One region of the Paenibacillus sp. NMA1017 genome, then DNA from elsewhere that is predicted to be linked to it. Evidence: riboswitches for the same ligand, from Rfam matches in the RefSeq annotation. Region 1 holds a riboswitch; the other holds the start of a gene.

What was found. Region 1 has a riboswitch for ZMP and ZTP ahead of AC5ELV_RS11515 (TIGR01440 family protein). Riboswitches for the same ligand answer to the same signal wherever they lie in the genome.
Region 2: linked by a shared signal. The riboswitch ahead of AC5ELV_RS18850 (bifunctional 5,10-methylenetetrahydrofolate dehydrogenase/5,10-methenyltetrahydrofolate cyclohydrolase) and the one ahead of AC5ELV_RS11515 (TIGR01440 family protein) in region 1 are both predicted to bind ZMP and ZTP.

What each region holds. Positions count from the first base shown of each region.
Region 1 is NZ_JBZXYR010000003.1:560,231-575,140, forward strand. It holds gene AC5ELV_RS11455 (accessory gene regulator ArgB-like protein) at 1-368, shown strand, start outside; gene AC5ELV_RS11460 (hypothetical protein) at 365-487, shown strand; gene AC5ELV_RS11465 (hypothetical protein) at 510-1,220, shown strand; gene AC5ELV_RS11470 (hypothetical protein) at 1,571-1,801, shown strand; gene ychF (redox-regulated ATPase YchF) at 1,907-3,007, shown strand; gene prfA (peptide chain release factor 1) at 3,281-4,348, shown strand; gene prmC (peptide chain release factor N(5)-glutamine methyltransferase) at 4,352-5,251, shown strand; gene AC5ELV_RS11490 (FtsW/RodA/SpoVE family cell cycle protein) at 5,327-6,520, shown strand; gene spoIIR (stage II sporulation protein R) at 6,778-7,470, shown strand; gene AC5ELV_RS11500 (L-threonylcarbamoyladenylate synthase) at 7,626-8,873, shown strand; gene AC5ELV_RS11505 (manganese efflux pump MntP) at 9,015-9,575, shown strand; gene AC5ELV_RS11510 (low molecular weight protein arginine phosphatase) at 9,638-10,222, shown strand; ZMP/ZTP riboswitch at 10,301-10,382, shown strand; gene AC5ELV_RS11515 (TIGR01440 family protein) at 10,604-11,191, shown strand; gene glyA (serine hydroxymethyltransferase) at 11,313-12,563, shown strand; gene AC5ELV_RS11525 (carbohydrate ABC transporter permease) at 12,740-13,621, shown strand; gene AC5ELV_RS11530 (carbohydrate ABC transporter permease) at 13,621-14,457, shown strand; gene AC5ELV_RS11535 (ABC transporter substrate-binding protein) at 14,473-14,910, shown strand, end outside.
Region 2 is NZ_JBZXYR010000008.1:98,833-113,742, forward strand. It holds gene AC5ELV_RS18840 (PadR family transcriptional regulator) at 1-349, opposite strand, end outside; gene desA (Delta(5) desaturase DesA) at 637-1,698, opposite strand; ZMP/ZTP riboswitch at 1,912-1,996, shown strand; gene AC5ELV_RS18850 (bifunctional 5,10-methylenetetrahydrofolate dehydrogenase/5,10-methenyltetrahydrofolate cyclohydrolase) at 2,110-2,976, shown strand; gene AC5ELV_RS18855 (cyclodeaminase/cyclohydrolase family protein) at 2,973-3,608, shown strand; gene AC5ELV_RS18860 (phosphotransferase) at 3,853-4,836, opposite strand; gene AC5ELV_RS18865 (ABC transporter substrate-binding protein) at 5,029-6,018, opposite strand; gene AC5ELV_RS18870 (winged helix-turn-helix transcriptional regulator) at 6,212-6,604, opposite strand; gene AC5ELV_RS18875 (NAD(P)H-dependent oxidoreductase) at 6,749-7,423, shown strand; gene AC5ELV_RS18880 (DUF3863 domain-containing protein) at 7,525-10,392, opposite strand; gene AC5ELV_RS18885 (hypothetical protein) at 10,815-11,522, opposite strand; gene AC5ELV_RS18890 (MerR family transcriptional regulator) at 11,913-12,329, opposite strand; gene AC5ELV_RS18895 (NAD(P)-dependent alcohol dehydrogenase) at 12,669-13,709, shown strand; gene AC5ELV_RS18900 (amino acid permease) at 14,172-14,910, opposite strand, start outside.

The DNA.
Region 1 (14,910 bases):
GTGATATTTTAAATGCCCTTTTGGCTTTTTTCAGTTTTGTAGCACTTAGAAAGTTCTCGGGCGGGTTCCACTTTCGTTCTTTAACATTCTGTGCCTTATTTTCTGCAACGCTTTTCGCTAGTATACCTCTAATACATCTTGGACATGATGGCACAATCTTGCTTACATCCATAACAGCTTTAGTGGTCTTATGGGTGGCCCCTCGCAAATCTGAGGACCTTAATCCTTCGGGATTAGACCCATATTTAAAATGGATTTCGTTAGCTGTCGTAATCACTAATTTTATATTCCAATCACCTATAATTGCTCTATCTTTCATGGCTCAGGCCATTCTACTTTTACCGAAGAAGGGAGGTGAGCAACGATGAAAAAGGGAATCGCACGTCTTATATCAAAAAGGTTGGTACAAGATGCAGAAAAATCGTCTAAATGTGAGAAAACGCTTGTAGGCGCAATGCCTGTACCACAAGAATTAAAAAAGAATTAAAAAAAGAAATGAACATACTCATATGGAAAACAGACAAATTTTTGCACCCGAGATACTTCCAAGTGGGGACTTTGGAAATAGGTATTCATTTTTTGAAAATGATTTAGTGTGTGTAGAGAGATGGATACCGAAGTCCAATTATGAAATACCCTTCTTCATTACAACGGATGGAAACTTCACCGCTCCTACAACACACGGGGAATTCGCTGATGGATTCCCCGATTTTATTAGCTTGGACTCAGGTAACTTAGTTAATTTAAAAAATGTCTCCAGATCAGAAACGGGCGAATATGGTGGTAAGGTATATTTTAGAGGCGATAAACATACCAGCGTTAATAAACTCAATTCGGTTGTATTGACTGAATTAATGGAAGCAGCAAATAAACGTCCAGATGATCAGCGTTTTATTATCGGTACGTGCAATTCTAAAGCCGGACTTTATCCCGCTAAAGATATGTTTTTTTTAGATATGTGGGACCCTAAAAAGAATTATCATGTGCCGCGTTTATATTATGCTGGTGGATTTTATGTGGTTGCTCTTACCATGCGTCACTGCCAAGGAGCATTCCCCTATCTTTACCCGGCCACACCAGGCCACCTCATAAATGTATCCAAAGTTGCTGGCTTTATAGAACAAAGTTTTGGCATCATAGTGACTTTTAAAGACACGGATTATACGTGTCCTATATCCAAACCAAAGCACAGGGCATTAAAGAAAATATTAAGAAACTGACAAAACCCGGCCAATGGTCGGGTTTTATTATCATATTTTATCTTCATTGTCAATATCAATCTACCCTAGGATAGCGCAAATGGGTTCGACATCATACGACATTTTTCCCCTTTACGCCATAACATGATAGTTGATATAAAAGGGGTAAGAGATTCAAAAAAATAGAATAACGCGAACGCAAGTTCTTGTTAGGGGGAAGGATGTGAAAAAAACGCCTTCCTAAGAGAGGCGCTTAATGTGGGTTGGCATCCCTGCCAGGATAGCCAAAATTGCCCCACAAGAAATTGATTCAACGTGAGTATACATGAAAGATAATTGCCAGTAAACGTCCCATCATAGGAGTGTCGCACATGCTAAACGAATGGATTGACCCTATTATTGAAAAGAGGTCACAAGAGATTTCAGATGTTGTTTTAGATGAAGGTGCATATTTGATTAAAATAAACGAAATTATTTATTCGGGCAGCCTAGCTCAAGACACGGCTTTTGAAATTGAAAATCTTCTGTTGCAGCACACCAAGGCCACGGTTAAGAAATCGTACTCATTGGGGTTGGAAGAAGGCGCAAAATATCTGAAATAGAGAAAAGGACAAGAGGGTAAAGCCATACTCGCCTTGTCCTTTTCTGTTTTAGAGATTATCATTAGCTGATAAAACATAACTAAATGTTCAAGGAGTGTATTATAAATGGCTCTCTCTTGTGGTATCGTCGGCTTGCCGAATGTGGGCAAATCAACACTTTTTAACGCAATAACGCAGGCGGGTGCGGAATCCGCAAACTATCCATTTTGTACGATTGACCCCAATGTAGGCGTCGTTGAAGTACCAGACGAGCGGCTGGATAAGCTGACCGAACTGGTTGTGCCGAATAAAACGGTGCCAACGGCTTTTGAATTTGTTGATATTGCAGGACTTGTGCGCGGTGCGAGCAAGGGCGAGGGTCTGGGTAACAAGTTTCTGGCTCATATTCGTGAAGTGGATGCGATTGTACATGTGGTACGTTGCTTTGAAGATGAGAACATTACCCATGTAGACGGCAAAATTGACCCGATCAGCGACATTCAGACCATTAATTTGGAACTGATTCTGGCGGATATCGAAAGCGTAGACAAGCGTATTGAACGTTCCCGCAAGAACATGAAGGGTGGCAACAAGCAGTACACCCAAGAAGTTGAAGTGCTGGAGCGGATCAAGGAAACGCTATATGCTGATAAACCTGCGCGTAGCTTAGAATTGTCGGATGAAGAACGGCTGATTGTACGCGATCTTCATTTGCTGACGATGAAGCCTGTACTCTACGCCGCTAATGTTAGCGAAGATGGCGTAACGGAAGCCGACAGCAATCCATATGTGCAAAAGGTACGCGATTTTGCCGTGGCTGAAAATGCAGAAGTGGTGCCGATCAGCGCCAAGGTAGAATCTGAAATTGCTGAGCTGGAAGGCGAAGACAAGGCGATGTTCCTCGAGGAGCTGGGATTGGCTGAATCTGGATTGAACCGTCTGATTAAAGCAGCATATCGCTTGTTGGGCCTGTATACGTATTTCACAGCAGGTGTGCAGGAAGTACGCGCTTGGACTATTCACAAAGGAACGAAGGCACCGGGTGCTGCGGGCGTAATCCATACGGATTTTGAACGCGGATTTATCCGTGCCGAGGTTGTATCCTACAATGATTTGGTCGCTGCTGGTTCGATGAACGGGGCCAAAGAACGTGGTCAGCTTCGTCTGGAAGGTAAGGAATATGTAGTGCAGGACGGAGACGTTATGCATTTCCGTTTTAATGTTTAATATATAATTTCCAAAGCACAATACTTGATTCGGATATATGAATGACGAAGTCTCAATGTATGTGTGATCTGAAATGTGCTAGATTACGTGGTCGCTGCCTATAGTAGGGCGGCGACTTTTTTTATTGTATTACATGTCGCGTGGATTTTTGCAAAATCCTAAATTAGTCAGTATTTCATGTAGCTAATTCATGAATTAGTTGGTATAATAAAGAGCTGTAGCCAGTGAAATTGAAGCTGGCTTCATATTAATTTAACTGAAGAGGTGAATCGCTTGTTGGACCGATTGCAATCATTGGCGGACCGCTACGATAAACTGAGCGAACTGCTCTGCGATCCGGATGTAGCGAACGATAGCAAAAAACTTAGAGATTATTCCAAAGAACAGTCTGATTTACAGCCTGCTTATGAAGCATATACCGAATATAAAAATGTCGTTGAAGAGCTGGAAGCTGCAAAAACCATGCAGGGTGAAAAGCTGGACGACGAGATGCGTGAAATGGTCAAAATGGAGATTGAAGAACTGAGTGTTCGCAAGCGGGAGCTGGATGAAAAAATCCGTATTTTACTGTTGCCAAAGGACCCGAATGATGATAAGAACGTTATTATCGAGATTCGTGGTGCAGCGGGTGGTGACGAAGCGGCACTGTTCGCAGCGGACTTGTATCGGATGTATACTCGTTATGCCGATACCCAAGGCTGGCGTGTAGAGCTGATGGACGCGAACATGAATGACCTCGGGGGCTTTAAAGAGGTTATTTTCATGATTAACGGCCGCGGTGCATACAGCAAAATGAAATTCGAAAGCGGCGCACATCGCGTACAGCGGATTCCGACGACGGAATCAGGTGGGCGTATTCATACGTCGACATCTACAGTATCTGTTATGCCTGAGGCGGAAGAAGTGGATATTGAAATTTCCGACAAGGATATTCGCGTGGATACGTTCTGTTCCAGCGGTGCGGGCGGACAGTCTGTTAATACGACCAAGTCGGCGGTGCGTGTAACGCATATGCCAACAGGTATTATGGCAACCTGTCAGGACGGCAAATCCCAGAACTCCAATAAGGAGAAGGCGCTGCAAGTTTTGCGTGCCCGTATTTCGGATATGCTGCGTCAGGAAGAGGAAGCCAAATATGCAGGCGAGCGTAAGAGTAAAGTAGGTACCGGGGACCGCAGTGAGCGTATACGTACCTACAACTTCCCGCAAAGCCGTGTAACGGATCATCGTATTGGACTAACTATGCATAAGTTGGACCAGGTGATGAACGGGGAGATCGAAGAAATCGTATCGGCGCTCACGATTGCAGAGCAGGCTGATTTGATGGAACAAGAGGTTTAAGTTTTGGGGAACGAACGCGATTGTGTGTATCGGATGTCGCCGGAACGGAACATGAGTGTCAGAGAAGCCTTAGTCGAGGCTTCTTCTTTTTTAGGAAGCTGTGGCGTTCTGGAGCCGCAGCATAACGCCCGCTTGCTGCTGGAGTATGTGCTCGGGTTGGAAGGTACGGCGTTTTACGCCGCTCTGGGTGATCCGTTCCCTTCCTTCGCCAAGGAGGCGTGGGAACGGATCATAGCCCGCAAAGCTGCGGGTGAACCGGCGCAGTATATTATCGGACGGCAGGAATTTTATGGCCGCCCGTTTATGGTTTCGCCGTCGGTGCTGATTCCACGCCCGGAGACAGAACTGCTCGTCGAGGCGATACTCCAGCACGGTGATCGGCTGTGGCCAAGCGGCGCTCCGCAGGTGCTCGACATCGGCGCGGGCAGCGGTGCGATTGCCGTGACGCTGGCGGCTGAGCGACCGAGCTGGCGCGTGGCGGCTGGGGATATTTCGGCCGCTGCGCTAAAGATGGCGGCTCATAACGCCGCTGCGAACGGCGCAGCCGTAGAATTCCGCGAGGGCGATCTGCTGACGCCGTTCGCGAGAACGGCGGTGGACATTCTCGTGTCCAACCCGCCGTACATCCCGGCTGCTGACATCGCTGGCTTACAGCCAGAGGTACGCGACCATGAGCCGCGGATGGCGTTGGATGGTGGTCCTGACGGGCTCGGCCCGTATCGGGCAATGCTGGAGCAGCTTGGACTCCTTCAGGCACCGCCCCGGCTAATCGGGTTTGAACTGGGGATGGGACAGGCCAGAGATGTGGCTGGCCTGCTGGAACGGGCAGGTCATTGGAAGAACATTATAATCGTTCCTGACCTCGCAGGGATCGAGCGACATGTCCTAGGCGTCTCGGAGTAGTGCTGCATTTTCTTTTTGCGAGTCTTTCCTTTAGAATAAGAGGGGTATGACCGAGAAACGGCTCAGGGGGAAATCATGCTTCAGAAATTGAAAAAAATTGACGGTCCGGTTATCTTTATTCTGGTTTTGCTCATGGCGATTAGTATCATAACGGTATACAGCGCAGGTAGGGGCCCTACGAACTTGGCAGAGCACGGCAATGACTACCAGAAGATGATCGGGTATTATATATTGGGTTTTGTGGCGATCTTGGGTTTAGCGATGGTCGATTTTCGGATATTCATTAAAAAAGCCCTGTACGTATATGGAGGCGGAATATTCCTGTTGGGTCTCGGATTTTTTGGCGGGACGGTTAACAACTCTCAGGGCTTTTTGAAAATTGGTGGTTTGAATCTTCAGCCTGCTGAGGTATTCAAGTTGGTTCTAATCATTTTTCTGACTTATATGCTGATCAAAAAGCGCAAGAGCAAGCTGTATTTTATTCAGGATGTTCTTCCAGTCGCTCTGGTGAGCTTTGTCCCGTTTGCCATGGTTATGGCACAAAATGACCTCGGTAATGCGCTCGGTTACATTGTGATCGTCATCGGTATGCTTTGGATTGGTAATGTGAAGGCATCTCATGCATTAATCGGATTCATCGTATTTGCAGTCGCCGTTGGCGGCGGGATCAAAGCTTATATTTCGTTTCACGATGAGATTGATTCCTTTATGAAGGGGATTGGTCGTAGTCACTGGGTAGAGCGTTTGGACCCTTGGTTGGTACCAGAAGAGGCAACTGCGAAGGCGTCTTATCATACCAAAAATGCCAAGCTGGCGATAGCCTCTGGCGGGATGATGGGCAAGGGGTTTTTGCAAGGAACCTCGGTACAGTCCGGGCGTGTTCCTTATACGTATGCGGATTCTATTTTTGTGGTCGTAGCGGAGGAATTTGGCTTTGTAGGCTCTTCAGTGCTGCTATTGCTATATTTTATTTTGATTCATCGAATGATCCTGATTTCGCTGGAATGCCGGGATCGCGCCGGACCGTATATTATTGTCGGGATTGTGTCCATGTTGCTGTATCAGATTTTTGAGAATATTGGTGCGTTTCTGGGCATTATGCCGCTTACGGGGATTACGCTCCCGTTCATAAGTTATGGTGGTACCTCGTTGCTTATTAACATGGCTAGTATCGGCTTGGTTATGAGTATTAAGGTGCACGGCCAAGAGCTGGAGGATGATCTGCCACAGCCTTCCAGATTGAGCTTGACGAAGGCGAAAAAAGCCTAGTACAGGTGGATTGTGGCTAGATACTGATTGGTATTTGTGTGAGTTGAAATGGTGCAACGCCGAGAGTCCAGATTGTGAAATCTGGGCTTTTTTATATTCCTCGGCGAGGGTCAGAAGCTTGATGTAGCATGATTTGAGGGTGTATTGAAAAAAATCTGTAAAGTGGTTATGAATATTTTACAAGACTCATAGGTTTAGACTCTCCCAAACCGGACAAACTGATAGACATGATAGAGTTTGGGTTTGGGGGGACGAAGATGAGAAGTTGGGTAAAGCAAGCTGCAATGATATTATTTTGTATTTCGATATTAATGATGTCTTGGGAAGGTCAAAAAACGGATGCCGCTATGACCACTGGAACAAGAGGAACCTTAGCTTCAGGAGTGACTACAACAGGGCTGAATGTGATTCCACATGACTCCATTCGACTGCGTATTTTGGCCAATTCGGATCGCCCAGAGGATCAGCTGGTTAAGCGTGAAATACGGGACGCCATTGTGCAGCAGATGAATGCCTGGGTGAGTGAGCTGGAAAACCCGCAAAGCTTAGATCAAGCTAGATCATTGATTGGTGCTCATTTACCTGAAATTGACCGTTTGGTAGGTACGGAACTGGCTCGTCGCGGCATTGCATATGATCATCAGGTGGAACTGGCGAGCGTACCTTTCCCGACGAAGATGTACGGTGGTCTGGTCTACCCAGCAGGGAATTATGAAGCGCTTCGGGTTACGCTGGGGCAAGGAAAAGGTCAAAATTGGTGGTGCGTGCTGTTTCCTCCGCTGTGCTTTATTGATGCAGGCAGTGGGGAAGCAACGGCACAAACGGTATCAGCAAAAACGGATCACGGAGATAGTCGGACGAATGCCACTGACAAGGAGCCGGAAGTGCGTTTTTTTCTGTGGGATGCACTTGCGGGACTGTGTAGCTGGGTGAGTGGCTTGTTTGCCTAAACGTTGAGGAGTGTAAGTTTCCCCATATGCTATAATGGAGCTTACGATAGATATACACATGGCAGAGCCAAATAAACTGATCTTTCAAAGTAGCCTTATAGGATCAAGCGAAATCACTGGCCTGTATATGACAATAAGATATGGGATGATCTGATATGAGCGATAAATCGAATCAATTGCAAGACTTGCGCGGAGATTTTGTGCAAAAGGAAAAACCTGAGCAAAAGCTGGACGAACAGGAAAATTGCGAGCTGAACCAGGCATTGAAGTCTTCCCATACCCAATGGTGGGATGTAAGATGCTTGGTTCCTGTGAACAACACTGACGGGGGTGTTTCTGACGAAACTTGGGCTGAACAGACTCGGATCGCGGCGGAAAAGGGCATACGCGAGGCTGCCGTACTCCTCCAAGCTGGCGAGACGGTAGCCTTTCCTACGGAGACCGTGTACGGCCTGGGGGCCGATGCTCGTAGTACAAAAGCGGTGGAGGCGGTATTCGCTGCCAAAGGGCGTCCCTCCGATAACCCGCTCATTGTACATATTTCTGATGCTGATCAATTAGAGGGGTTGGTAGCAGAAATAAACGATACAGCCCGGGCGCTGATGAATATGTTCTGGCCGGGACCGCTGACTCTCGTATTGCCAGTGGTGCCGCAGGCACTGTCATCACGTGTGACAGCCGGGCTGGACACGGTTGGTGTGCGCATGCCAGATCATCCGATAGCGCTTCGTTTGATCGCTGAGGCGGGTTGTCCGTTGGCTGCGCCAAGTGCCAACCGTTCGGGAAGACCCAGTCCCACCCTTGCACAGCATGTGCGGGAGGATCTGGAGGGTCGCATCGGCGGCATTTTGGACGGAGGTCCCACGGGGGTGGGGCTGGAGTCCACGGTCGTGCAGGCGGGTGACGACGGAACCGTCACCATCCTGCGCCCCGGCGGCGTGACGGCTGAGCAGCTCGCTGCGGTTGCTCGCGCCGTCGTGCTGGACCCGGCGTTGGCTGCTACGCCCGGGGAAGACGCAGATAGCCCGGCGCCGCGCTCGCCGGGCATGAAGTACACGCACTACGCGCCGCGAGGCCGCTTGAGCGTGGTACAAGGCCCGTCGTCCGTTGAGGTGACGTGCTGGATTCGCGCCGCGCTGGCGGAGGCTTCCGCGCGTGGGGAGCGCACGGCAGTGCTCGCGTTCGACGAGCATGCCGCCGGTTACGCCGGAGAACGCGTCTACACGCTAGGCAAGCTGGACGCGCTCCATGAGGCAGCGCAGCGCCTGTACGGCGTGCTGCGCCGCTGCGACGAGGACGGCGTCACCTACATTTTGGCGGAATCCTGTCCGCCGAAAGGATTGGGAGACGCCGTCATGAACCGCCTGCTTAAAGCGGCAGGCCACCGAATCGTCCGCTTGTAGCTTCTGTCGAATCAGAGCCTCTTATATTGAATTTTCCTCCCTCCTCGTCTCGGTATTGGGTACTTTCAGTGATGCTTGTACTGATTTGCCCCTTGTCCGCATAACGTGTACAAGAACAGACGGATAATGGAGGGATGGAGTATGCTGGCAGCCTCTGCCCATGCCGGGCAGGTTGTAACGATTCTGATCATGGCGGTAGCGCTAGGAATGGATGCGTTATCGCTGGGCGTAGGGATCGGCATGAAGGGGATACGCCTGCGAGACGTGCTGCGCATCAGTACTGTCATTGGCTTTTTTCACATTCTGATGCCATTGCTGGGAATGTTCACAGGCCATTATATGAGTTCTTTATTAGGTCATGTGACGGCCTACTTCGCAGGGGGACTACTCATCCTTTTGGGCGGGCATATGGTGTATAATTCCTTTAAAGGGGACGGCGTACAGGTATTGGATCATCGTTCGCCTTTAGGCCTTTTGCTGTTTGCACTTGGGGTGAGCGTTGACTCATTTTCTGTAGGAGTGTCACTGGGGATGTTCCAGAGTGATCTGGTGCTGTCCGTTCTGGCGTTTGGTTTTTGCGGGGGAGCAATGGCGATGCTGGGTCTGCTGCTGGGTCGTAAGGTTAGCCGCAATCTAGGAGATTATGGGGAAGCAGTGGGTGGTGCCATTTTGTTGGCATTCGGCTTTATGTTTATGTTTTGATTTTAGCGCAGACAGTGTAAAATACTGTTTATATATTTTTTAACATACGGGGGGTGAAAACGTTGAAGAATATCTTATTTGTATGCACAGGGAATACCTGTCGCAGTCCAATGGCTGAAGGGATGCTGCGTAAGTTGGCTGCTGAGCATGGACTAGAACTGGAAGTGCGTTCTGCGGGAGTGGCAGCGATGGAAGGCACGCCGATATCCCGACATGCAGAGGCGGTTCTACGTGATCACGATATATCCGATCAGATCACCTCAACCCCTTTGAGCGACGGGCTTGCCGGGTGGGCGCATCTGATCTTAACCTTGACGCAAGGACATAAACAGCACGTAATTCAGCGCTTTCCCCAAACGGCGGGCAAAGTATTTACGCTTAAGGAATATGTGGAGAACCGGGATGCGGTGTTGAATGATGTACAAGAGTTGGATGGTTTATATGCTTCACAGCAGTTGATGGCTTCACTCGGACAAGAGCTATCGGCGCAGGAGCGTGAACGAATGATTGAATTACACCAACGGATTCCGGGCTTTGATATTTCAGATCCGTTTGGCGGTTCGCGAGAAGACTACGATGTCACAGCTGCGGAAATCCGTACGGCGCTGCATAAGCTGCTGGACAAGCTAAAGGCTTCTTCCGAATAAAATTGGTATCACTCATCTATTTTGTACGGAATCTGTTGATTTTCGGCGGTTAATCCGTTAAGATAAGGTGGAAAAATGAGAATCCGATGTAACTGGCGACAAAAGTGGGATTAACCACGATGGAGCATTGGATATACGGCCGGTCGCCTGGGCAAAAGAGCAATTCCACATAGGTGTGGACTGCTCTTTTTTCATATACAAGTTATGTCAGGTTTTTAGCTAAGAGTTGATTCCTTCAAAGGTTCTTCCATTTTTTCTGCTCGAAAACTGAAACATCGGCTATAATATAGTCAGATTGTGATCAGGAGAGAGTGTGTGTTGAACTTGGGGCATTAAACCGTGCCTAGTCTCTGAGAGGCTGTTCAACCAAAGGAGGTTCCAATGGTGGAACAATTAGATCATGAGATTTCGCTGGAAGCACAGACTACTTCTGTTGTGCGGGAAATCGCAGAAGCAGCCAGTCTCAAGACTGGTCGCCTGCTGGTTATTGGCGTTAGCACAAGTGAAGTGGCTGGAAGTCGGATTGGTACGGCGGGAGTGCTCGATGTGGCTCAGCAACTGTTGTCTGGAGTAGAGTCCGTTCGCAGGGAGTATGGCTTTGATGTGGCGTTTCAATGCTGTGAGCATTTGAACCGGGCGTTGGTCGTTGAACGGGCTGTGCTGGAGCGATTGGGACTGCTGGAGGTTGCAGCTGTTCCTGTTCGTACAGCAGGAGGCTCTATGGCTACCGTCGCCTATCGTTCTATGAGCGACGCGTGTTTGGCGGCGAACGTGCAGGCTCATGCCGGGATAGACATTGGCGAAACGCTGATTGGCATGCATCTGCGACCCATTGCTGTTCCGTTTCGCCCAAGCCTTCGCTGGATTGGCGAAGCACGTGTGACAGCGGCTTTCACTCGTCCTCCACTTATTGGTGGACAACGGGCAGTGTATAGTCTGGAGCAAGAAGTCGGCGGAAACTGCGATTAGCATTTGGCATGGCGGTATGTTTGTACTAATCTTTTTTTGCAATGATGATGAGATACCCAACAAAGGAGCAGGCGTTTGCTTGTATACCCAACAATTGACTATGGAGAGGGAGTAATCAATCATGATGGAACACCTGCGTAAAAGTGACCCAGCAGTAATGGAAGCAATGGGACTTGAACTGAAACGACAACGCCACAATATCGAGCTAATCGCATCCGAGAACATTGTCAGTGAAGCAGTAATGGAAGCCATGGGCTCCGTGCTGACGAATAAATATGCTGAAGGTTATCCGAGCAAACGCTACTATGGTGGCTGTGAGCATGTAGATATCGTTGAAGACATCGCACGTGACCGCGCAAAAGAACTGTTCGGCGCTGAGCATGCTAACGTGCAGCCTCACTCTGGAGCGCAAGCAAACATGGCGGTGTATCTGGCAGCTCTCAAACCTGGAGATACTGTACTGGGTATGAATCTGGCGCATGGTGGCCATTTAACACACGGAAGTCCGGTTAACGCTTCCGGCTTGTTGTATAACTTTGCTGCTTACGGTGTACGCGAAGACAACTTCCGTATCGACTACGATGAAGTGCGCAAGGCAGCTTTCAAGCATCGTCCTCGTCTGATTGTAGCTGGCGCGAGTGCATATCCGCGTACTATTGATTTTGAAGCTTTTGCTTCCATTGCCAATGATGTAGGTGCTCTGTTTATGGTGGATATGGCACATATCGCAGGTCTTGTGGCAGCGGGAATTCACCCAAGTCCAGTTCCGCATGCCCAATTTGTAACAACAACGACACACAAAACGCTACGTGGTCCGCGTGGGGGTCTGATTCTGACTCGCAAAGCATGGGCGCAAGCGATTGATAAAGCTATTTTCCCTGGTACTCAAGGGGGGCCACTGATGCATGTGATCGCGTCCAAAGCGGTTGCTTTGGGTGAAGCGCTCCAGCCATCGTTCAAGACCTATGCGCAAAACGTAGTTCGCAACGCACAGGTGCTGGCTGAAACACTGTTGGCTGAAGGGATTAACATTGTATCCGGTGGTACGGATAACCATCTGATGCTGTTGGATACGCGCAATTTGAATATCACAGGTAAAGAAGCGGAGCATGTATTGGATTCCGTGGGCATCACAGTCAATAAGAATGCGATTCCTTTTGACCCGACCAGTCCATTCGTAACCAGCGGGATTCGTATTGGTACACCTGCTGCAACATCTCGTGGGATGGATGAAGAGGCTATGGTCAAAATCGGTAAAATCATTGCTGAAACCCTTAAAAACCCGAAAGATGATACTGTATTGTCCAAAGCAAGCCAAGCGGTTGGCGAGTTGACAGACAAGTTCCCGATCTATCCAGGAACTCAATACTAATTCATCCACATTCATAATCTTTATGGTATAGGCTGTTTTCCTTCGTAAACCGGAGGAAAACAGCCTTTTTTTGCTTCCGAACGACTCGAAACTTACATTTTTGGGTAATAAGCGATTACAGTAAGGGTTTATGCGTGCGCGCTTCCTTCATATCTACGACAAAGGAGTGATTTGCATTGAGTCAAAGAAAATCCGCGCAATTATTGCAGCAGCTCGTATTCGTGGGACCGATGGCGTTGTTTTTCGTCTTGATTATGGTCATTCCGTTCCTGCTGGGGCTGTATTATTCCATGACGAACTGGGATGGAGTATCTGAAAATATCCGATGGCTCGGACTAGGGAATTACGTTCATATTTTTAGGGATGATCCAGATTTCCGTAATGCATTCTGGTTTACGGTTCGGTTTACCGTATGTGGTGTCATTCTGACGAACCTGATTGGCTTTTTCCTAGCCTATGCACTTACCAAACCGTTGCGTACCCGTAATGCACTGCGAACTGTATTTTTTATGCCCAATATGATTGGCGGCTTGCTGCTCGGCTTCATCTGGCAATTTATATTTGTACGCGGCTTTTCTGCGGTAGGGGAGGCGACGGGGCTTTCCTTTTTTAAACTGCCGTGGCTGGGTGATGGGCCAACTGCTTTTTGGGGAACGGTCATTGTGTTTGTATGGCAATATGCAGGTTATCTCATGGTTATTTACATATCCTCGTTAAATAATGTCCCGCATGCCCTGATTGAATCGGCTCAAATCGACGGCGGGAGCCGAAGACAGATTTTGCGTCATATTGTAGTGCCGCTTATTATGCCAGCGGTGACCGTCTGCTTGTTCCTGGCGATATCCTGGTCCTTTAAAGTATTTGAATTGAATTTGGCTCTCACCAAGGGAGGACCTTTCAAGTCGACAGAGTCTGTAGCGTTGGACATATATAATGAAGCGTTTACAAATAATCGACTTGGATTGGGGACTGCTAAAGCTATGATTTTCTTTGTGGTCGTTGCGATCATTACCAGCATTCAGGTGCGTCTCACGAAGAAAAAGGAGGTCGAAATGTAATGGGAAAAACGTCAAACTATCGTTTGGGCACATGGGCTGCTGAAATATTGCTTATTGTGATCGGATTGATCTTTCTGGTTCCGTTCTATTTTTTGCTCGTAAACTCCGTTAAATCCTTTGGCGACATTTTGGCCCATTCCGCTTCGTGGCCGACAACCTTCCGTTTTGAAAATTATGCTAACGCCTGGAATAAAATAAACTTTCCCACAGCACTGGGGAATTCACTGATTGTCACGATCGTCAGTAATGCGCTTTTGCTGCTAATCAGCTCGATGGCCGCTTACCAGATGGTTCGGCATGACACTCTTTTTAATCGGTTCCTATTCGGTTTGCTTGTGGCTGCGATGGTAGTTCCCTTTCAATCGATTATGTTGCCGCTTATGGAAGTGTCCAACGTATTGAGCTTGAACAACAGTATAACGGGACTGATCTTATGTTATCTGGGTTTTGGAGCGCCTTTATCCGTTTTTCTTTTTCATGGCTTTATTAAAACGGTACCTATTGAGATCGAGCAGGCGGCAAGGGTGGACGGTTCCTCCCGGTACGGGGTGTTCTTTCGCGTCGTTTGTCCACTGCTGCTGCCTATGTTCGTAACCGTACTTATTTTGAATACCTTATGGATCTGGAATGACTATCTGTTGCCTTCACTCATTTTGAATGATCCTGAGCTGCGTACCATTCCGATTGCAACCTATATGTTGTTTGGTCAGTACACCAAGCAATGGGACTTGGCGCTGCCAGCACTGGTGTTGGGGATCACACCAATTGTTGTGTTTTTTCTGGTGATGCAAAAATACATCGTTTCTGGCATTGCAGCCGGTGCGGTCAAAGGCTGAAGGGAGGGAGAACAGATGAAAAAAACAGCGTTACTTGTCATCTCCTTGATGGTACTGCTCGTATGTACACTTGCAGGTTGTGGAAATACGAAGGCTCAACAGAGTGAGACGAAAACAATACACATTTATCAATTCAAAGTAGAGATTTCGGAACCGCTAAATAAGCTGAAGGCAGAATATGAAAAAACGCACCCTGGCATCAAGCTGGATATCCAATCTGTCGGTGGGGGTACGGACTACGGTGCTTCATTGAAGGCTAAATTCGCATCAGGCGATCAGCCAGACATTTTTACAAATGAGGGCTACCAGGACCGCGATACGTGGTTGGAGTACTTGGAGGATTTGTCGGATCAGCCATGGGTGAAGGATCTGGACGATTTCGCTCGTAAGCCGATGACGGTTAACGGTAAGATTTATGGACAGCCTATGAACCTGGAAGGATTTGGATTTGTT
Region 2 (14,910 bases), on a different contig from region 1:
GAAAGCTGGCAATCAATCGAACAACCTCAAGCTCGTCAAGATATTTATAGAAGAAAAGCTTATTTAAATACTCATAATTAAAGGGGGAAAAAGTACATGGTGTTTTTAACCATTCTATAAATTCACTCTTTCCTTTTTCCGTGATACCATATGATTTTTTGAATCTGCCTTCCTCTACCACTTCTTCATACGTGATAAGCTCCCCCTTTTCCATTTTTTTCAGCATAGGATATATGCTTCCGAAGCTGGCATCAATAAAGTTGGAAGTACTTATCGTCATCTTCTGCTTGATTTCATATCCTGTCATATCCTTTTCGCAGAGGAACCCAAGTATTACATAAATCAACATAAAATCTATTCCTTCTTTCCTGGCATAGTGAATTATTCTTCTGAAATCAAAGGGAACTTATCTCTGTTTACATGTAGCTAAGTTATATATATATAATCGAAATATATCGTTTCGATATATAGAATGTATAGGTTGACGATCGATTTGTCAATAGCGCTTGCTAAAACAAAAAATGAAAGTACTGCATTTTCAATATATACAAAAAAATCCAAAAGGATGTTATCCCTTTAGATTTCTCAAAGTAAACTGTAATTTTTCAACATCTCTTCAGAAGAGTTTTGTACAAGTTATTTACTTTCTGTTCCTACGACAGGTGTAGGGATGGGTTTCGTAACTGCAATACGTTTGCTGAGGAGCGGCTTCACTTGTTTAAAGGTCAAAAAGGTTTTCGTATTTTCATCCCAAAGTCGGAACTTCAAAGATTGCAGACTGCTACTCACTGTGATCGTGGTCGCCTTTTGAAGTAACGGTGTCGCTTCATGTGCTTTCTCCAAATTGTAATTTGGCACTTTAGGACTCAAGTGATGAACGTGATGAAATCCGATATTGCCCGTAATCCATTGCAATACTTTAGGAAGCTTGTAGTAAGAACTGCCTTCTACGGCTGCATTAATATAGCTCCACTCTTCATCATGCTCAAAATAAGAATCCTCAAACTGATGTTGTACGTAAAACAACCAGATACCGAGCGCACCCGATACAAAAAAGATAGGTACCTGTACTAAAACAAATGCTTGCCAGCCGATGGCCCAGCACAACAGTGCATACAATAAAACTAGAGATATATTCGTTACATGCGTATTTATTCTTTCCTTACGTTTCGCCGTTTTTGTATTAAAGCGATAGGAAATCAAAAAAGTGTAGATCGGACCGAGTCCGAACATACCCCATGGACTCCGGTATATACGATAAGCTAGTCGTGTCCATGCAGAAGCTTCTACATACTCTTCCACCGTAAGCACCCACATATCACCTGTACCTCGTTTGTCCAAATTACTGCTGGTTGCATGGTGGATCGCGTGGCTATTTTTCCATTGGTCATACGGGCAAAGTGTAATAACACCTGTAATTGTGCCCACAATGTCATTCAGCCTGCGGCTTTTGAAGAACGATTGATGACCGCAATCATGAAAAATGATAAACGTTCGTATAACAAACCCGGAAGCAATAATAGTAAGCGGAAGGGTCAGCCAATACGATACCGACAGACTGAGATAGGCGGCATACCATAATAAAATCAGTGGACCCAAGGTGTTAATGAGTTGCAGAACGCTGGATTTCGTGTTTATCTTCTCGTAGGGAGCCATATTTTTTTTCAATTGGGCTAATGGGAGTTGTGTCATACTCATTATGATCCTCCTTTAAAATGACGCCTATACCTTGATTCTGTTAGGCGTACATGTTGATCTAATCTCAGTATAAGGAGAACGCTGTAGGCGCTGTAGTCATAAACGTCAGTTCGTGTATATGACATTTGTCATATAGACAAGTAACATAACCCGTTTTCCAAATGTTCGCGGGTTTCTTTTCTGATGATTGTTTGTTAAAATATAAGGTATAATAACGCTGTATGTGACTGGCGAAGTCAGTGGAATGAACCACGAGGGAGCATACAAAAAAAGCGTACCGTTCGCCTGGGAGAAGTATTTGCAGAGGATTCGTCTGTCTTGACGACCTTGTGCAAATACTTTTTTTCGTTTTACAAGACCATGACACCCTGTTGATTTCATTATGCGATAAATTCAGAGGAGGCTCGGACTATGGCTATTATCATGAAATCCAAAGAAGCAGCTGAGCAAGTATATGCAACGATCCGTTCACAGGTAGAAGAAATGAAGCAGCAAGGACACCGTCCCCATCTGGCAACCCTATTGGTAGAAGGCGATCCGGCATCTGCATACTATGCACGGACCAAGCAAAAAATAGCAGAGAAGCTGGGCATCTCATTTCATCTCCATACGTTTGATCGTCATGTTAGCGAAACCGAGCTACTGCACCTGATCGGCAGCCTGAACGATGCATCCCATGTACATGGCATTATGCTGGAACTGCCGCTTCCCCAACATCTTTCCGCCTCCGTTATTAAACAATCCATCGCCCCCTACAAGGATATTGATGGAATTACACCTGATAACAAGCTGGCTACCGTAACAGGTGACGCCGGACTATATCCCGCAACACCTCAAGCCTGTATCGAGCTACTTAAGCATTACGGTCACACATTGGCAGGCAAAAATGTTACACTCGTGGGCATCGGACAGACAGTGGGACTTCCCCTTTTCCACATGTTGCAAAGAGAAAATGCCACCGTTACCGCCTGTCATGCAGGTACACGTGATATTGCAGAGCATCTAAGCCATGCAGACATTGCCTTCGTCGCAGTCGGATGCCCTGATGTGATTACACAGGATATGGTTCATCCCGGTCTGATTTTAGTAGATGCGGGAATTAATGAGACGCTAGAGGGAAAAATAGTGGGAGATGCCGCTTTAGACGTTGGGGAAAAGGTGCATGCCATTTCTCCGGTTCCCGGCGGTGTGGGCACCTTAACGACTGCGATTTTGTACAAAAATCTGCTCAAAGCAATTCATCTGCAACACTACTCCAGAGAGGTGGTCTATTCATGAGTGAACTGTCGTGGAATCATTCCATCGGACATTTTCTGAAAGAAGCTGCAAGTGCAGCGCCTACCCCCGGCGGAGGAAGTGTATCCGCACTGTCTGCGGCCCTAGGCGCGGCTATGACCTCCATGACCGCCAACCTTTCACAAGGAGAAAAATACGCGCACATCCATGAACAAATCACGAACGTCATTAGCAGCATGGAAAGATTGTCTACACATTGTGAGGAATTAATGGTCGCAGACATCCAATCCTTTGAACAGTACATGACCGCGCTGCGTTTGCCCAAGGAAACAGACGAAGAAAAGCGCTATCGTACTCATTCCTTACAGACAGCGGTGATCGCTGCCATTGAGGTACCCATGCGCCTGCTGGAAGTATGCCGAGACGGATTGTCGCAAGCGTATAACATTGTGGAAATGTCCAATAAAAATGTGATTTCGGATCTCGGCATCGGCGCGATTCTGTTCGAAGCCGCCGCTCAATCTGCCCTGCTTACCGTTGACATTAACCTTGCCTCGTTAAAGGACTTGGATGTCAAACAATCCTACGAGGCCAAAACGGCCGCACTCATCCGTGAAATCGGACAAATTAAAGAGCAAACCTTATTGACCGTGCGCAGTCGAATCGCAAATTAATCTGATTATAGCCGTGTTTAACCTGTTCTAACCAACATATCTGCGTACTTGCAAAAGAAATAGCTAATTGGATACAAAAAGAAGATACTATCAAAATTACGACGAAACAGCAAATAAAAAACCAGTCCAAACATGATTCATGATGGACTGGTTTTTTATGCTATATACTGCGTATAAATATGCGATCTCTTATTCGTTTTGGTTGACGCTTATAAATCCATTCTGCTTTCCATCTAGATAACCCCTACATATCTGCTAATAAGTCAGGCAGAACTTTATAATTTCTAGCAAGCCAGTTCATTTCTTTAGCGAATCGGATAGGCACAGAATGTTCGTCCATGTTGGCGTTGATCCACCAAACACTTTCCATATACCACAGCCATTGTAATGATCTTGTTAAACAGCCCTCTACCATCGTATGCTCTTCCCTGTACCCCACCATAAATGCTGAAACAAGGGGAAGTTTTAACTGCTTATCCCAGGCAAAAGACATAACTGCTCGGGCAATATCCAACTGTGGATAGTCATAATCCAATCGGTCAAAATCCAGAATTGCACTGAGCTTATCATCGTTGAATAGAACATTGTCCGCCCAAAGGTCACGATGGGCCCAACCAGGTGAATGTGCATCCATCATCTCGATATGTATCATTTCTGTTGCTTTACGCTGGGTTTCGATATCAGCCAAAAGCTCTTTTTTATCGGCTTCCTCCGCTTGTTTCCATACTGAATCCCAATGGGCTAAACGTTCCTCACGGCTGGAAAGCACAAGTTTCGTGGTACTTTTGCTTCTGAGCGTCCCGTCGTTTAACCAGCGATGCATTTTTCCAGTTGCCTTGCCAAGTTCATATAATTGGTGAATATTAGCCTCTCCTGGTGAGACCAACGTCCCTGAGCAAAATTCCATCACTAGGAAGCGTTCTCTCCGCTCAGATTCCATAAAGACTTGCCCCTCATGATTAAATAACCGTGGACACGCCAGACCAAGCCCATGCAATCTTTCTTGTTGAGAAAACGCTCTCAAAAGATCATCAAAATTATAATCCTTATATCTTTGTTTATTATATTGTTTCAATAAAAAAGTCCCATTGTTCGTGGTGATTTTCCATTTTAGATTTAACCACCCTCGTTGGATGGGAACAGATTCAATTATATTTAAACCGAAGAATTGATGAAATGCTTCCATTAGGTCAACCTGAATGATTTCATTTGTCGAGAATGTTTCCAATAGACTCCCTCCTTGTTAATCTCCGCATTACTACTCTCTTGAAAAAGATTAGAAAGATCACATATTGGCTTATTATACTTCGTATTGTCATTTTTTTGTTATTCAGTTATTCAGTAATCTAACAAAAAAAGCACCTCACCCCGGTCAGCTGTCCGTGTAGTGAAGTGCTTATCCATGTGAATCTCACACCTATTATTTAGCTTTATTCTCTTTTTCTCTTTCGACCAGCATATCTACGATCATATCAATCTGTCCTGTAATAGCGATTGGATCGTAGCGATAGTACGTATCAAAATCGTTAAAGAACACTCTATTGTTCTTCACCGCAGGAAGATTCCCCCACACAGCAGACGACTTCAGTTGTCTGAGTGCGTCACCCTTTTTCTCCGGGTCATACGTAGTCAGGAACATATAATCTGCATCATACTGCGGCAACACCTCCATCGAAAGCTGCACCGTTTGTTCCTTGGAGTTAGCTGTTTTCTTTGGCATGTTCAGTTTGAGCGCATTGTACACGGCTTGTCCGCCGCGACCCGCATTGTCGCCAAAGATCCAAAGTGCGTGCTTGTCCGTCAGCTCATACAGACCGAAAGTTGCCTTTTCGTCAATCACACCTTTAAGACGTGCGCGACCTTCAGCGGCCTTTTTATCAAATGCAGCAATAAATTGCTCAGCCTTCTCCTTTTCCCCGGCGATATCACCGAACAGCTTGACCGTGTCATAGATATTAGTCGTCGTACCGTACGGAATGTACAAGGTAGGTGCGATTTTTGACAAAGCCTCATAATTCGTATCCTTCATAACCACGATCAGATCGGGTTTGAGTTCCAACGTCTTTTCCAAATTGGTCGGATCACCCACCTCTTTGGTTCCTTGTTCCTTCAGCAAATCGGTCAGAAAAGGATTTTGAAACGCAGTTGGCTCTACACCCACCACGTTAGCATCCACGGACAGCAATTCTCCACCGTAAAAATCCGTTACAATGCGCTGTGGCTTGGTCGGAATTTGAATATCCCCTTTAACCGTTTTAAAACTTCTCGTCTCTCCAGTAGAAGCCGACTCTTGCTTATCTCCTGAAGATGAAGCCGGATTACTTCCATTATTATTTCCGCCGCAAGCGCTGATGAATACAGTCAATACAAGTAACATAGCTGTCATCATAAAATACGATTTTCTTTTCAACTGATTAGCCCCCTATATATTGTGCAGATGATCTTCCGATACATATGATAATGATTATCAATATCGCAAGAAATATATCAAGCGTCGTCCTTGCTGTCAACCGAAAAACGAACTTTGCACATTCCTTTTTAATAAACCAAAAGACCTGCCAAAGTGATGGCCAGGTCTTTTTCGTGGAGCCGTCTTCAAAAACCTACACATTGGGGCTAGGTTGCTGAAGACTGCTTTCTGGTGATCGCTGTTTTGTTTTATATTCTTCTCCCCAATCCTTCATCAGGTTAATAATCGGGATCAGCGTTTTTCCGAATTCGGTGAGAGAATATTCAACCTTAGGCGGAACCTGCTGGTATACTTCACGGTGAACGACACCATCCTCTTCCAGCTCGCGCAATTGGAGTGTCAGCATACGCTGGGTGATCCCCGGACAGATCCGCCGAAAATCACTAAATCGCTTAGTCCCATACATGAGATGATATAAAATAATCCCTTTCCATTTACCCCCAATCACGTCCAGCGTGAACTCAACTGGACACGCCTGATCATTTCCAGCGGTACATTCCCCAAAGCCGCCTTTCCGATTACGCATAGGCTTTTCTCCTCCTTAGTATCATTTTATATACTACAGCACATTAATGTGCGTACTTCAAAAACGGTCATGTATATTCTAATATTAAGCATGTCACTTGGTAAGCGTCAATTTTAATCAACATCCATAAGGAGTGGAATAACGATGGAAACCTTAGCTACTACTAAAGATCAAATCTTATCTGCATACGAGTTCAGACATGCAACGAAGGAATTTGATAGTCATAAGAAAATTAGCGATTCTGACTTCGACTTTATTCTTGAAACCGGTCGTTTATCTCCAAGCTCGTTTGGCTTTGAACCTTGGAAATTTGTTGTCGTTCAGAGTAAAGCTATGCGTGAGAAGCTACTGCCTTACTCTTGGGGGGCCCAAAAACAACTGCCAACAGCCAGCCATTTTGTACTCATTCTCTCTAGACTTCCTGAAGATATGGTAGCCTCCTCCGATTATATCAAGAGTATAATGGAGAACGTGCAACAATTACCAGCTGACGTGATGCAAGGCAGAGAGAAAGTGTATGATGCCTTTCTAAAATCAGATTTTGGGCTGGAGGAAAATAAAAGAGCCTTGTTCGAGTGGGGCTGCCGACAAACCTACATCGCACTGGGCAATATGATGACTGCCGCAGCTCAAATCGGTATTGATTCCTGCCCTATCGAAGGTTTTAATAAACAGGAAATCGAACGCATCCTCTCTGAAGAAGGCATTATGGATGCCAAGCATTTCGGTATTTCTTGTATGGTGGCATTTGGCTACCGTCTCAACGAGCCGCGTGGCAAAACTCGGCGATCTGTAGATCAGGTTATTGAGTGGGTGTAAAACCTTTTCTCTAAAACAAAGGGGTGTCCCCACAGCCATTTCGATGGCTGTGGGGACGCCCCCTTTTCATAAAACCTCAGCTCTTAATTTTTTCCAATTACTTACTGATAATTTACTTCTTCTGCAAAGTAAATCTCCTTCAAACGATCCTTTACGCGTTGAATTTCATCTGCTGTTAAAGGAGCCGTTGGACATAGCTTGAAGTTCCTTCCGGTGACATAGCTTACGTCCGTGTGACCATCCAAGTTGTAGGCCAGCTTCGGAACCGGTTTTCGGGTATAATCGGTAAAGTCAATAATGGACCATGCCGCATCTCCATCCTCTTTGGATAAAATAATCCGCTGTGAGGCATTTTCGGTCCACAAGTAACGCAGATTCGACGGTGAATTATTGGAATCCATAGCCGTCTTAATACCAGAGCCCCTAAACATCAGTGTAAACTCCGTATGATCATTATTAGATCCTGCTACCGATTCATAAATCTGTTTCAGCCCGTCCACACCCACAATCTCGACCTTGCGATCAAGCGGGAAATGATTCACAAAGTTCTCCCATATTGGACCCATGTTATGGGTGTTGGCAAGTGCGTTGATGTCCAAAATAATGGACAAGTAGTTTACCGTATTTACACGTTGATAAGGGTTATCCAAATATTGCTGTACTATATACAGTTGTGGTGCCGCATCCGTCTCCGTCACATAGGGGTCAAGCGGATGAAGAGTCCAGCGTGAGGAATCTTTCGTATAGCGTGATCCAATTGGATCAATCGTAACCGAGTTCATGAATACGGTACCGCTATTATCAGCAATTCCTTGTGCGGGAACAATTGGATTGTCCTTATGGGACCAGTAAGGCATCAAAGGTGAGCCCTCACCATACATACCGTTGACATTATATTGTGTAGCCGACCATCCCATCGCGGATGTAATCCGATAGTGATCTTTTAACCATTGAGTCTGTTCGGGATTCACCGTAAAGCTGGTCAATGATTTCGGCAGATACTTCCGATATTGGTCTGTATCCATGCTTTCAAACACGGATGGTGATCCCATTGTACCGGATTGGTGCAGCTCATTGAATGCATTATAACGATACATGTATAGCCACTCATCCATCTTTGCTTCCCAAACAGGAAGCCCGGGCTCGGTCTGGTTCGGGTACCCCGCCAGAATTCCGACTTCATCTCCATACTGATCGACGAATTCCAGAACCTGTTTAAGCTGCGGGCGATTTGCTTCTGCAAAAACAAAACCGTTTTGCATCGCCCATGTCACTTTGATATTGGGACCAAAGTGGTCCATCAGCAATTGACGAGATTGCTTAATTTGGTCAACGGTAGTTACGCTTCCCTGCAGCATGATGGAGACAGCAAAGTATTGCTTTTTGCGTTCTCCCGGTACTACTGTTAATTCCGCATCGGATGTGAAGAGAATCCCTTGGGATGGTGACTCAACCGTGATCTTTAACGGAACGACCGAGTTCACTGTCGGAATCAAATGCAGGTTGGCAATCTTTCCATTCTCGTCAAATATTCCTCTGGAATCCTCTATCCGAAGTATCAAGTCTGACGGCAGCGATCCAGGAGCTATTACCTCTCCATTAGCATTATGAAATACGTAGGACATACTCCAAGCAGCAGGATCTAAAGTAGCCGCCTCTGAAATAGTATACGTGGCCAAGTATACGGACCTGATTACGTTCGGTGGTTCTGCCGGCGGAGTCTTCCCTTTCACGTTCAGCTTGGCCTGAGCTGTGAGAACCTGATAAGGTTTGGCAACGGTGACCTTCATTTCTACAGGAATGAAGCTGTCCGCAGCCGGAATATTTTCGGGATGTCTAATTTTTCCTTGTTCATCAAAAATACCTAGCCCATCACTAAATGTGTACGTAACACTTGTGACGCTGGCAGCAGGAATGCTTACGGGTCGCCCTTTATTGTAGAGCTGAAAGGATAGCTGGTATGATGGGTACGTTTCCGGTTGATTTACCAGCTCCGGCGCCTTGATTACGACTTCATCTACCAGAAAATCCGAAGAATGATCCGATGGATCTACCGGAATTACTGGTGGTTTCGGGTTAGGTCCCGGCTTCGGTTCTGGTGGTGTCACCGGCGTTTCCGGTTTTGGCTCTGTTGGTGGTACCGGAGTTACTGGTGAGTCAGGCCTTGGGCGATGCCTTTTAGGCTCCTCGATTTCCGAATTCACAGGTTGTTGACTAATTTCCGGTGTCACATCGACCTCGATCTTCTTCGATTCTTGTTGGCTGGTCGTCTGAGGCATCGTTGCAGTTCCATCTCCTAATGACCCTAGCAAACGCTTGGCACGTTCTCTCAGATCGTCACCACCTAACCATATTCGATAAGCAACCAGCGTGGCGTCCTGCCGTCTCACAGACTCTTTGGGATGGAAATAATGACTCGTATCCCCCTCGATCAGTTCCAACCGTTCCATCAGCCATACGCTCGTTTGTGCATAACCTGATACATCCGATTGATCCACAAAACTGGATATACCAGCCGATCGGGTATCTTCAGTAACACCAAAATACCGAGCATACCAAACAGCCATATCCTGACGAGTCATATTGTGCTTGGCACCGAATAATTGATCACTAATTCCTTTCGTAATGCTCTCTTCCTGCAAGGCCTGTACATAGGGTAAAGCCCACGGTGACACATCACGAAAAGAAGTTATGCCTCTGTTATTCGATGTTCGCTTTAAGGTTTTAGCGAAAATGCTTGCCCATTCCTGTCGCGAGATAAATTGTAAAGGTCGAAAGCTCCCGTCCTGATAACCCGTAACATAACCTTGAGCAGCCATGGCCTCAATCGCATCAGCTGCATAGGAATGTTCGATATCGTTAAAGGCTCTGTCCGCAAAAACAGGCGCACTATGTATACAGAACAACCAGACAGCCAGTAAACCAGCCATGTAATGCCTAATTTGTTTTAACTTTTTTTCATAATTCATTATTCGAAATCATTACACCTCCTTTACGAGATAGCACTGAGGCCACTTTCGCCTGTACCTTCATATCAACTTTGAAAATTAATCTCTCTTGTTTTCAAACGGTTTTTCATTACTGTTAACACCAAACTGTATATACTTGAATTATCGGAATATTCTCCCTAGGATTGAATAAAGCCAGCAAAAAAAGTGGTTTTGGCAATCTACTGTCCTGTTTATTCACCATGTTTTTTTAAGCCGTAATTCCCTATCACTAAACAATGGTTTTCATTGGTAATTAAATATTTATCTCTTTTTGAGTTACTATGTTGATCCCGTATACAAATAAAAAAAGAGATAACATCTGTATCCGCATTCGCTTGGAGAATACAAAATGTTATCTCGTTCTCGTGTACATATATACTTATTAAATCCTGTCTGCTCTTTTAATTCTCTTTAAACTCTGAACCCTTATAAACATAAAAGTAGCCGTTTAAAGTTCCGTTTTGCGGATAAGCAGCAGGATCTTTGTCTTTTATTTGGCCTACCAACTCTCGATTTATAAGCGTAGGGGGGCCTTCCTCAACTAGTGCTTCAGCAGACATTTCAGTGATTGGTTTTACTGTGCTGGACCAGAATGTAACTAAGTAGACATCGTCAGCATTAAAATGATAGCGTCCTTCACTTGGAGTTCCCTCATAAAACAGTTCTGCCAAAGAAGCTGCCTCAGATCCTCTCATAAAAATTCGAATCTCATCGGTTCCGTTCCATGTATTAGGAATTCCACCTTTTGGATTAACGTATTCTACAGTTTCTGGCTCCTTGTCGCTAATAAAATCAACAACTGCATATTTATAAACCTCATCTGTTACACTCTTGGTTGCAATTTCAGTTGTTTTCTCTGTTCTATAGCCACTGAACTTTCCATACACATTCGGGGTTTTGCCAATAGCAGCTAAGGCCTTTTCCTGATCCATGAATCCAGCTCTTCCAGCTACTGGTGTCAGCCTGTACGTCTTGATTTCAGTCCCCTTGTACTGATCCCAAGTGTATTCATAATAATATTTTGCATAAGATATTCCACTGTTCCAGCCTACAGATACCAGCATAATAATACCTAGCATGAATACTAACGGCCATTTTTTCAACTTCATACCCTCAACCTCTTTTCTCCAAGTACACTCAAATCATCATTAGCATTATAGCCTTTCAATAATTCTATCGACAGTTAAATATTAGAAGAAAGTGTGGATAAATTATGTCCTTGATAATTTACTATTTGTCTGTGTTTTACTGATCGGTTGCAGCGAAGGCTTTTTCATTCGCGGCGCTCTCAACCTATATAATGGGCAAATTGCCAGTTGACTTTCGGAATACTTGATCCTCGGTACTACTCCTGCCTGTTCAAGTTACATTATAGTTGGTTCCTAGTTTTCTAAAGCCGATCGTGCTGTTTTAAATCAGTAGGTTGTAGTAAATCGAATATTACAAACGAAAGCATCTGTAATTCATATAGAAATGGATGAATTACAGATGCTTTTCTATTAGTTAGTAATGAGACTCCCTATTTTATTGTTTTTATGAATATTTTCCGTTCCGGCTTCCAATGCAGTTTTGTAATATGAGCATTTATGTTCAATAACTTCCATTGTTTTTTTAAGTTCTTCCATTTGTGCTTCTACAGTAGCTTTACGTTCCATAAACATGTCATATCTTTGTTGTAGTGTGGAATCCCCACCAGAACACCAATCAATGAAATTTTTAATTTCTTTGATCGGCATCCCGGTGGATTTTAGACATTCAATTATTTTTAAAGCGTCGATATCGGATTCTTTAAATAATCTTGTTCCGCTAGACGTCCGTTCTACAAAAGGCATAAGTCCCTCCTTGTCGTAGTAACGCAAAGCGTATGCTGTAAGATTCAATTCTTTTGCAACTTCGCTGATAGAATATGTCTTCATCATGTATCTCCTATTTTTAATGACATAGACTTCGAGTTAACTCTATAATTAAGGGGGATTCTATCAAGTTATTTGTTGAATGTCAAAGTCCCCTTATAGGAAAAGTAGAATCAGGTGCTATCTAACGAAATATAATTAGCAAGAAAACAACATTACTGGATAGAGGCTTATAAATCTGCACTTGACTTAGAGTTAACTATAAGGATTAACATTGATTTGCAAGAGAAAAAGTATAAATGGAAATAAATGAAGAGGAACTTCAACCGACTTCAGCTTGTTTTCAATTTATACCGATATAACTGCATTCTCTTGAAAAATACAAATAATAGGAGGCTATTTATGATAACTGCTAAAGCACGAGCTGTCGATGGCCCAGACAAACCATTTCGATCGGCTGAAATTAAACGACGGGATCTTGTTTCACACGATGTTCTGATTGAAATTAAATATGCAGGCATATGCCATTCTGACATCCACACTGCTCACGGCGAATGGGGGCCAGTGAACTACCCCCTCGTACCTGGACATGAAATTGCAGGGATTGTCACGGAGGTAGGATCTGAGGTTACAAAGTACAGAGTTGGTGACCGGGTAGGGGTTGGCTGTATGGTTGATTCCTGTGGCGAATGTGAGAACTGTCGTAAAGGAGAAGAACAATACTGCCTTAAAGGAAATGTCCCTACCTATGCTGGTGTTGACAAATACGGCGAGCCTACACAAGGCGGATATTCTACCCACATTGTCGTAACTGAGGATTTTGTAGTAAAAATTCCAGATAACATTGAGCTTGACGTGGCTGCTCCATTACTTTGTGCAGGTATTACGACTTATTCACCGTTGAACCGCTGGGGTGCTGGTCCAGATAAGAAAGTGGCCGTTGTGGGAATGGGAGGCCTTGGCCATATGGCTATCAAGATCGCACATGCTATGGGTGCTGAGGTAACCGTTCTATCCCAAACATTAAAGAAAAAAGATGATGGCTTGCAATTTGGTGCGGATCACTATTATGCTACAAGCGAACCAGAAACATTTGAAAAACTTGCTGGGCACTTTGATTTGATTATTAACACGGTAAGTGCTGCCATCGATATGGATGCTTATTTTGCACTACTCAATCTAGATGGAACTTTGGTGAATGTCGGTGCCCCTGGAGAGCCGTTGTCACTAAATGTGATGTCCCTTATCGGACATCGCCGTTCATTTGCTGGTTCAATGATAGGAGGAATCCGTGAGACACAGGAAATGTTGGATTTCTGTGCAAAACACAATATTGTTCCTAAAATTGAAGTGATATCGGCCGACCAGATTGACGAAGCCTACAAACGAGTGTTAGCTTCTGATGTGAAGTATAGATTCGTGATTGACATTAGCACAATGTAAGCTATGTAAATCATAAGTTGTACAAGTGATTTTAATTGTGAAGGTGTCCCCAAAGTATTACTTGGGACACCTTCACTTTATTCTGTCTACCATCTTATTGTCTTTTTCCTCCTTTTGTATTTATTTGAAATACAAGGGGCTGACCTTATCACTCGCATACCCAGACACTTACGAGGACTTATACAAAGTCTCACAATTTTTTTTAGCGTTTATGTTTTTATTTTCGGGAATTACAGAGTTTAAAGCCAATCGTAAGAGTGTAGCAATAATAAACTTCTCAGTTTTCGTTCTCACTTTTTTTGTCTCTATATTTACACTTGTAGTACGAACAGGCTAACCACACGGTTCTATACCTCAGTAATAACCTTCCATAGCCCTCTCTCTCGTCATGCAAAAGAAAAGCCGAGCGAACTCAGGATCATCTGAATTGCGCTCGGCAAATGTTACATATTTAGCAATTTTTTAGTTTTCCTCTAATTCTTCAATTCTCTGCCGCTTTCCTATGCCAAAGATAAAATATCCAACAATGACGATCGCCATGAATGTTGCCCCGACAATCAACGGCAAGCGTGTGTCTGGATTAAACCACATTCCAACGATCACAAGCAACAAAAAGGTAATGGTGATGTAATTACTGATCGGAAAAAAACGAGACTTAAAGGTGTGATCCTTCATTTCGTCCTTCCACTTTTTCCTGAATTTAAATTGACTGATCGCTAATGCAAACCACGGTACCATGCCTGGGAGAACACTGGCGCTGTAAATGTACAGAAACAGTTTGGAATCAGGCATTAAGTAGTTAAATATCACTCCTACCAGCAGCAAAGAAATGGTCGTAATAATACTATTTCTAGGAACACCGCTTGGGGAAACTTTCCCGAAAAATTTGGGAGCTTGTCCGTTCTTAGCTAATGTATATAACATTCTGCCCGCACTGTAAATACCACTGTTGCAGCCGGACATCGCAGCTGTAAGTACAACAAAGTTAATGATACCCGCAGCGGCCACAATTCCTACCTTGGCAAAAGTCAGAACAAATGGGCTACCGATCTCTCCAATTTGGTTCCAAGGATAAATCGTAACAATGACAAAGATTGCACCCACATAGAAAATCAAAATACGCCAAATGATGTTTTTAATAGCTTTTCGCAGTGTCATTTTCGGATTTTCAGCTTCACCTGCCGTAATACCCACCATCTCT